One region of the Paraburkholderia fungorum genome, then DNA from elsewhere that is predicted to be linked to it. Evidence: riboswitches for the same ligand, from Rfam matches in the RefSeq annotation. Region 1 holds a riboswitch; the other holds the start of a gene.
What was found. A riboswitch is a leader RNA that binds a small molecule or an ion and turns the genes downstream of it on or off. The one in region 1 is predicted to bind manganese.

Region 1 (4,380 bases):
GTGATGTGGGTCGTGGCGCTCGGGTCCGGCACGTCGGGCGGCGTTCTCGCCCCGCTGTTGATGCTCGGCGCGGGTTTGGGCACGGTGCTGTCGCACTGGCTGCCGGGCAATCAGCCGGCGTTGTGGCCGCTCGTGTGCATGGCCGCGACGCTCGGCGCAACGCTTGGCGCACCGCTGACCGCGATCGTGTTCACCTTCGGCCTGACTCACGACGCCAACGCGCTGCTGCCGCTGCTGACCGCCACGCTGATCGCACACGGCTTTTCGGCCGTCGTGATGCGCCGCTCGATCATGACGGAGAAAATCGCGCGCCGTGGTTATCACATCTATCGCGAGTACGGGGTCGATCCGCTCGAGCGTCACTTCGTCGACGAAGTGATGACGCCCACCGTCGATTCGATCGACGCAGGCGCGACGGTCGGCGAAACCTTGCAGAAGTTTTTCGGCGCAAATCAGACGCGCCGCGCGTATCCCGTCTTGCGTGATGACGCGGTGATCGGCGTGGCCGATCGGGCGCTGCTCGAGCAATTCTGCCGGGAAAACGCAGAAGTCAAACGCGCCGCACTTCTCGCCGACGTCTTCGCGCAGATGAGCCCCACCTACGCGTTGCCTTCCGAAACCTGCCGTCTCGTTGCAACAAGACTGGCCGTCCACAATCTCGAACGGCTGCCGGTGGTCGAAGATCGCAAGAGCATGCGCCTCGTGGGAATCGTGTCGCGCAGCGATCTGGTCAAACCGTCGCTGAGCCATTTCGAAGAAGAACATAAGCGGGAGCGTTTCCGGCGTTTGACGCCGGTGCTCGGCAAGCGGCGCTTTGCGCCGATCCGCAAGGCTGGCTGATTACGGCATGCCCAGACAAAGGTTGAAGCGGCTGACTGCTTCAACCTTTTTTGTTTCTACAAGCGTGACCTGCACTCCTTCACAGGCCTATCCATTGACCCGCAAAGCGTGGTCTCATTCGCCTATCGCCACGACCGAAGCCCGCAACGATGTCCGAACGCATGTCCGATGAAGCACTCCGCCGCATGGCCTCCATCGTTGCTCTGGCGGTCGCGCTGATTCTCGTCGTCGTCAAGGTATGGGCGTGGCTCGCCACGGGCTCCATCTCGCTGCTGACCTCCGCCGCCGATGGCCTCGTCGATGTCCTCGCTTCGTCGGTGACCTTTGCAGGCGTCCGCTATGCGGCGCGTCCGGTCGATCAAGGTCATCGCTATGGACACGGCAAAGCCGAAGCGATCGCGGCCTTCGTTCAGGCGCTGCTGCTGGCTGGCGCGGCGGTCGGACTCGGCATCGAATCGACACGCCGCTTCTTCGATCCGCAGCCGCTGAATCAGACCGGCTTCGGCATTGCGGTGATCGTGGGCAGCTCGCTGGCCGCAGCCGGACTTGTCGGCATGCAGACGCTGGTGGTCAGGCGCACCGGCTCCACCGCCATTGCCGCCGATCGCGCGCACTATGCGACCGATGTCGCCGTCAACCTGACGGTGCTGGCCGCGCTGCTGCTCGACCATTTTCTCGACTGGTCGCGCGCCGATGCGACCGGCGCCATCGTCATCTCGTTGTACATGCTGTGGAACGCGCGAGGCATGGCCGCGCAGGCGTTGGTGCAGTTGCTCGACCGTGAGCTGGACATGCCCGACCGCGAGCGTATCGAGGCGGCAGTGCGAGGCTGCGACGGCGTGCAGAACGTGCACGATATCCGCACGCGCGACGGCGGCGACCGCGTGTTCGTCGAGTTCCACGTCGAAGTGGAAGGCTCGCTCACGGTCAACGAGGGCCACACGATCAGCGACAACGCGGAAAAAGCGGTCCAGCAACTGTTCCAGTCCGCCGATGTCACCGCGCACCTCGAACCCGCCGGTATCGACGACGAACGTCTGGACGATCTCGTCAAATAGCCCTTCACGCAAACCCCCCGTCAACACAGGCTATTTATTACAGAATGCTTTCTGACGTGTTAAGCTTGCGCCCTGTCTTTGGGGAGTAGCCGGCTTCTACCCAGAAGCGCCTGCATCAACATTCTCGGTCGCGCAGACCGTGGTGCAGGTAGCCGTCAGGTTGGCAAGACCATCGACACATCACGCGACCGGTCGGGCGCGGCGGTGTGTCGCGGTTTTCCGCCCGACCATGGACCTCGAGCCACTCCTGTCATGAATCCTGTCGCCACACTGTTCCTCGCTTTCGCCATGTCCACCGACGCCTTCGCAGCCGCCATCGGCAAAGGCGCGACGCTGCATCGTCCGCACTGGCGCGAAGCGCTGCGCACCGGGCTTATCTTCGGTGCCATCGAGGCGCTCACGCCGCTGATCGGCTGGTTCCTCGGCAAGGCGGCGGCGCAATACGTATCCGCGTGGGATCACTGGATCGCGTTCGCGCTGCTGCTCGTGCTCGGCGCGCGCATGGTGCGCAACGGCTTCCGCACGCCGCAGGCTGAAGAGGAAAAACCCGTGACCCATTCGTTCTGGCTGCTGGCCGTCACCGGCTTCGCAACGAGCATCGACGCGATGGCGGTCGGCGCGGGCCTCGCGTTCGTCGACGTCAACATTTACTCCACGGCCGCTGCAATCGGACTCGCCACCACGCTGATGGTGACCATCGGCGTGCTGCTCGGACGGGTCATCGGTCACGTGGCCGGCAGGCGCGCGGAGATGGCGGGCGGCGTCGTGCTGATCGCGATCGGCTGCACGATTCTGGCGGAACACCTTCAGATCATCGGCTGAGTTTCCGGTCCGCTGAGGGCTCATCGGCCGCACGTCTATTGACGGCGGCTCGCCGAGCGGTTAGATAGATGGCGCAGTGCCCCCACTACGCCGCTACGATCCCACTCATGACCGACGTCCCCCTTGTTCTCGCCGACGGCATCGTCCGGCGCGATCCACAGCGCGACCAGACGCTGTTGCAGCCCACTACCTTCGCGTTGCGCGCGGGTGATCGCGTCGCCATCACCGGGCCGTCCGGCTCGGGCAAGAGCGTGTTTCTGCGCGCGCTCGCGCTGCTCGATCCGCTCGATGCCGGGCGCGTGCTGTGGCACGGCGCGCCGGTCGAGCGCGCGGCGATTCCACGCTATCGGCGCAACGTCGCGTATATCCGGCAGCGGCCCGCATTGCTCGACGGCACGGTCGAAGACAACCTTCGCTATCCGTTCGAGTTGCGCACTTATCGCGACGTGCGCTTCGATCGCGCGCGGGCGGCGAGCCTCGCGGTGCAGGCCGGCCGCAGCGCAAACTTTCTCGACCAGCGCGCGAGCGAACTCTCCGGCGGTGAAGCGCAGATCGCCGCGCTGATCCGCGTGCTGCAACTGACGCCCGAAGTGCTGCTGCTCGACGAGCCGACCGCGTCGCTCGATCCCGAGTCGTCGCAGGCGATCGAAGGTCTGGTGAAGGCGTGGTTTGACGCCGATCCGTCACGTCACGCGTCGATGTGGGTCTCGCACGATCCGGCCCAGGCCGCGCGCATGAGCGAGCGCCATCTGACCATGCGTGCAGGCGTGCTGGACGAAAGCGCGGCGCCCTCGCCCGCGCACGAGGAGGCCACACGATGACCCTGCAAAACCTGAGTCTCTGGGACGTCGCGATTGCCGCGCTGCTGATCGTCGTGAACGGCGTGGTGTCGGTGGCGCTGAAGCTCGATCTGGAGCGCAAGCTTGCGTGGGCGGCGGTGCGCACCGTGGTCCAGTTGCTGGCCATCGGCTATGTGCTCGGCTGGGTGTTCCGCTACGACCACTGGTTCGTCGTGCTGCCGCTGATGATCCTGATGACGCTGATCGCCGGGTTCGCGGGTGCGAATCGCGGCAGCCGCACTTACGCCGGGCAGCGCGCGGACAGTGTGCTGTCGATCTGGGTCAGTTCGTGGCTGGTGGCGGCGGTCGGGCTGTTCGTCGTGATCCGCATTCACCCGTGGTACGAGCCGCAATACGCGATTCCGATCCTCGGAATGATTCTCGGCAATACGCTGACGGGCGTGTCGCTCGGAATCGAACGGATGACCGAGGAGCTGACCGCGCGGCGCGATCGTGTCGACATGGCGCTGGCGCTCGGTGCGACCCGCTGGGAAGCGGCGCAGGCGCCGGCGCGTCAGGCGGTGCGAGCGGGGATGATGCCGACGCTGAACCAGATGGCGGTGGTCGGCGTGGTCAGCCTGCCCGGCATGATGACCGGTCAGGTGCTGGCGGGTCAGTCGCCGTTGCAGGCGGTCCGGTATCAGATCGTGATCATGTTTCTGATTGCGGCGTCGTCCGCGTTGGGGACAGTGGGCGCGGTGCTGCTGACGTACCGGCGGCTGTTTTCGGCCGAGCACCGGTTTTTGTCGGCGCGGCTGGTGGAACGGGCGGCGGCGAAGCGCGGCTAACGTCGCTCTGCGGATGCCGCTCGGGCCATGTTC
Region 2 (4,380 bases), on a different contig from region 1:
AGGTCGCTTGTAACGGACCTGCTGGCCGCATTGCGCGGCAAGCTCGGTCACCAGGATCTCTCGCGCTACAACGCCGTGCAGAAGTTTGCCTACCTCGTTGTGATCGTCGATATCGCGCTTCTGATCGTGTCGGGCCTGGCCGTATGGAAGTCAGTGCAATTCCCGCTGCTGCGCACGCTGATGGGCGGGTACGACAACGCGCGCGTCGTGCACTTCGTCGCGATGAGCGTACTGGTTGCGTTCTTCGTGTTGCACGTCGTGATGGTCGCGCTGGTGCCGCGCTCGCTGCTTCTGATGATTCGCGGACGGTAACCATGACGTTCAGAAAACAGGCTAAAAAGCCGGCCGCGATTTTTTCATCTCACGCCGAAGCCATCATCAAGGATGCGAGCCGCGAACTGAAAGATCCCGCTCGCAGGCTGCTCGGAAAACGGATTCTCACGCTCGGCGGCATTGCGATGCTGTCGGGTTGCGACCTGTCCAATGACAAATCGGTGAACACGATGCTGCGCAAAATGTCGTTCTTCAATGACGACGTGCAGGCTCTGCTGTTCAACCCGAACGAAATGGCGCCGACCTATCCGGAGTCGATGATCACGCGGCCGTTTCCGTTCAACGCGTTCTACGACATCGACGATGTACCCGAGGTCGATCCCGCGACATACCGGCTCGAGGTGAACGGCCTCGCGCATGGAAAGCGTGTGTGGACGCTCGAAGAATTGCGCGCGTTGCCGCAGGAAAGTCAGATTACGCGGCACATCTGCATAGAAGGGTGGAGCGCGATCGGCAAATGGGGAGGCGTGCGTTTCGCCGATTTTCTCAGACGCTCTGGCGCCGATACCACGGCCCGCTACGTCGCGTTTCATTGCGCCGATAACTACTCGACCAGTATCGACATGCCGACCGCGCTACACGCGCAGACGCTTCTGACCCTGACCTACGACGGCCAGGTTTTGCCACCGAAGTACGGCTTTCCGATGAAGCTGCGCATGCCGACGAAACTCGGCTACAAGAATCCGAAACATATCGTCGCGATCAGCGTGACGAACGAATACCCCGGTGGCTACTGGGAGAACCAGGGCTACAACTGGTTCGGCGGTTCCTGAGGTTCACCGGTCTTCAGTCTTTTTTCTTTAGTCGCAGGTCAAACCAACGGTTTTTTACGGAGCATCCATGTCTATTCGTCTGAATCTCGGCGTTACTCTCGTAACGCTGGCTATTAGCGGCGTCGCGCTCGCGCAGACCCCGGCGGTCAAACCATCGCGCATTCGCGGCGATATCGTTTCGCTTGACGGCGACGTGCTGAAGGTGCACCGCCGCAGCGGCGACACCGTGTCGATCGACCTCAAGCCGACGGTCACCGTGTCCGCCGTCAAGGCCATGCAACTGTCCGATATTAAACAGGGCTCTTTCGTCGGCACGGCCGCGACGACTGGCACTGACGGCAAGCTGACGGCGACCGAAGTGGTGGTGTTCCCGGAATCCGCGCGCGGCACGGGGGAAGGGCACTATGACTGGGATCTCGGCCCGAATAGCTCGATGACCAACGCGAACGTCGACACGGTCGTTCAGGGCACCAGCGGCCGCGATCTGAAGCTGTCGTACAAGGGCGGCAACAACACGGTGACGGTCCCCGCGAATGTGCCCATCGTCACGTTCACGTCGGCCGCGCGCACCGACCTGACCGCCGGCAAGAAAGTGTTTGTGGTCGCCACGCCCGCGTCGCAAGGCACCTTCGTCGCGCAACGCGTGGTCGTGGAAAAGGACGGCGTCGCTCCGCCGATGTAAACGGTTTTCTCGCGCTGCAAGTTCTGCGTGACGGCTTCCGCTAATCCACGGGAGCCGTCACGTCACGCCGGAAGATCAGAACATCGAGTGAGTTTCCGGATACAGCGCCGTGCGCAGTGCGAGCCCGCCGAGTACCACGAAAATAAGCGCCGCCAGGATATGAACCGCTTTGGTCGGCAAGCGGTCGGCAAACTTGTGGCCAAGATAGATAACCGGGACGTTCGCCAGCATCATGCCGAGCGTCGTGCCCGCCACGACGCCGAAGAATTCGTGGAATCGCGCCGCAAGCGCCACCGTCACGATCTGGGTCTTGTCACCCATTTCCGCGATGAAGAACGTGATTGCCGTTGTTCCGAACACGCCCATTGAATCTTTGACGGGTAGAGCGTCGGCATCATCGAGCTTGTCCGGAATCAGGATCCACACGGCCATGACCGCGAAAGACGCCACCACGGCCCAGTTCATGATTTCCGGCCTGATGATGCTGGCAAGCCACGCGCCGAGCGCACCCGAGAAGCCGTGATTGATCAGCGTCGCGACGAACACGCCGAGCACGATAGGGATAGGTTTGCGATAGCGCGCCGCAAGAACCAGAGACAGCAACTGGGTCTTGTCGCCGATCTCAGCGAGACCGACAACGCTTGTGGATACGAGGAATGATTGCATGGGGTTTGTTATAACCGGGCCGCACGGTCAAATCACGATGACACGCACTCCCGCGACCCGGCTGGTGGGAGTGTGAGTCATCGGTCTTGCCAGGCGATTGCTGCGCGCGCCATGGACGGTCTGACGACCGCTCCAAGTATGTTGACGCGAGCCCCTGAACATTTCGTCCAAGGCGGCTACTCCCCGAAGAGGCGCCGATTATAGCGGTCTGACAGCGCCCCAGGCAAGGCGATTCAGACAAACCGTCTTCGATGAAAGCATTTAGCAAGCAACGCGTTGGCGATTCACGAAACGGCTGGCTGCGTTACTTTTGCAGCTACTGGCAAACGCGATGCAGGAGGATCGCCATGGGCGTGTCGGGAGCGACGGCTTCCATCTCGTATTTTTTGCGTGCGAGCGACTGAATGGTCGCGCCGGTCTGATCGAACCGGGCGAAACTCACGAGCGCGCCGGATTTATCCGCGCAGTTGAAGACGAAGTGATCCAGCCCGTAGGCAGTGGCGATCTGGTCACCGGATTGAATCCGCGGCGTGCTGTTGACAGCCTTAGTCCAGACGTTCACCGTCTGGCCGGTGCGCGTGATGGATTCCGTGTCGACATAAAACGTCGCGGTGGGATTCTGGCTGACGACCTCCCATTTTGCGTCCGCGTAGGCGACGGCTGCAGTGGCAAAAAGCGCGGCGCAAATGGCCCATTTTTTCAGCATCGTTTGTCTCCTTCGTATTGGTTTGGCCAGCATGATAACGGCACTTGGGGCGTGGAGGATTAGCGGGTTTGTCTGGGGTTTCTGCTAGTGGGTGGTGGATTGGGGTAAGTGGTTGATCGGCAATGGGAAAAGGAGGGTTTGGGATTATTGTAGTTTGAAGGTGGTGTGGGATTACTGGACGGGCTGCAGGGCTGCGTCTTAATTTGACATAATATAAATTATCAACATAAAGGCTGTAAGGGCTATACCCTAATGTCGTGTTCTGGCTATTTACAGATGTCGGGTTTTGCAACCTGGCATCATGCTGGACACTCGCGCTCAGACTGCGGGAGTCCAGCATGCGTCAAACCGAACTGGTGACACTGAACATGCGCGAATTCGACCGGCTAAAGATGGTTCAGGCGATCGTGGAGATGGGGCTGAAGCCCGGCCGTGCGGCCGAGCGCCTTGGACTGAGTGTTCGCCAGATCGAGCGGCTGGTGATCCGGTATCGCGAACATGGCCCCTCTGGTGTGGTATCTGGCAGGCGTGGCCGCCCGGGCAACCGCAAGCTCGACGACGGCCTGTCAGTACGCGCGCTGACGATCATTCGCGAGCGCTACCCGGATTTTGGCCCGGCGCTGGTGCGCGACCGCTATGCCCATTTTGACCAACACCAGACGGCCGACTAGCGCGCCAACCCACCCAGGCAGGCAACCATCCACAACCACACCCAACCTTAACGTTCCCTTAACAATCCACCCGTTTACCAAATTCCAACAATTTGTTTGCGTTTCCCCAGCACGCATTTACAACATGCTTTCTGATTTTTACAATCCATAACCGCAAATGCGAATCATGACTATTTGCAATTACCGAATCCACGCCTGGCGCCTCTAACGAACGGTCATGAGTTGTCAGGCAGTGGACCGTCGAAAACTGACTACACGCCATGACATCTTCCGCCCAGTTCAGGATGCGCACGATCGCGTCCGTTACAGCCTTGTATTGCTCCGGATTTTTCGCGACCACCGCCGTCCACGCGCAGGCGACGCCCGCCACGCCGCCCTCCCCGGCTTCCACAACGGCGGCTTCGCCCCCCTCCAGCAACGCAGGCAGCACCGCCACCGACGCCACGCTCCCCGCAGTGAAAGTGACTTCGTCGGCCCCGTCGGACCTGCAGACGAAATCGCTGTCTTCGTACAAATTCACCTCGCCGCTCATCGACACGCCGCGCTCGA

Region 2: another riboswitch for manganese. It lies ahead of BLS41_RS21615 (TMEM165/GDT1 family protein); the one in region 1 lies ahead of mntP (manganese efflux pump MntP).

Annotation. Positions count from the first base shown of each region.
Region 1 covers NZ_FNKP01000001.1:1,948,708-1,953,087, reverse strand. The annotation lists gene BLS41_RS08645 (chloride channel protein) at 1-840, shown strand, start outside; gene BLS41_RS08640 (cation diffusion facilitator family transporter) at 1,026-1,898, shown strand; yybP-ykoY riboswitch at 1,967-2,133, shown strand; gene mntP (manganese efflux pump MntP) at 2,151-2,720, shown strand; gene BLS41_RS08630 (ABC transporter ATP-binding protein) at 2,828-3,541, shown strand; gene BLS41_RS08625 (ABC transporter permease) at 3,538-4,347, shown strand.
Region 2 covers NZ_FNKP01000002.1:1,268,718-1,273,097, reverse strand. The annotation lists gene BLS41_RS21630 (cytochrome b/b6 domain-containing protein) at 1-312, shown strand, start outside; gene BLS41_RS21625 (molybdopterin-dependent oxidoreductase) at 315-1,106, shown strand; gene BLS41_RS21620 (hypothetical protein) at 1,174-1,788, shown strand; gene BLS41_RS21615 (TMEM165/GDT1 family protein) at 1,864-2,454, opposite strand; yybP-ykoY riboswitch at 2,467-2,646, opposite strand; gene BLS41_RS21610 (surface-adhesin E family protein) at 2,771-3,160, opposite strand; gene BLS41_RS21605 (helix-turn-helix domain-containing protein) at 3,499-3,831, shown strand; gene BLS41_RS39655 (hypothetical protein) at 3,890-4,380, opposite strand, start outside.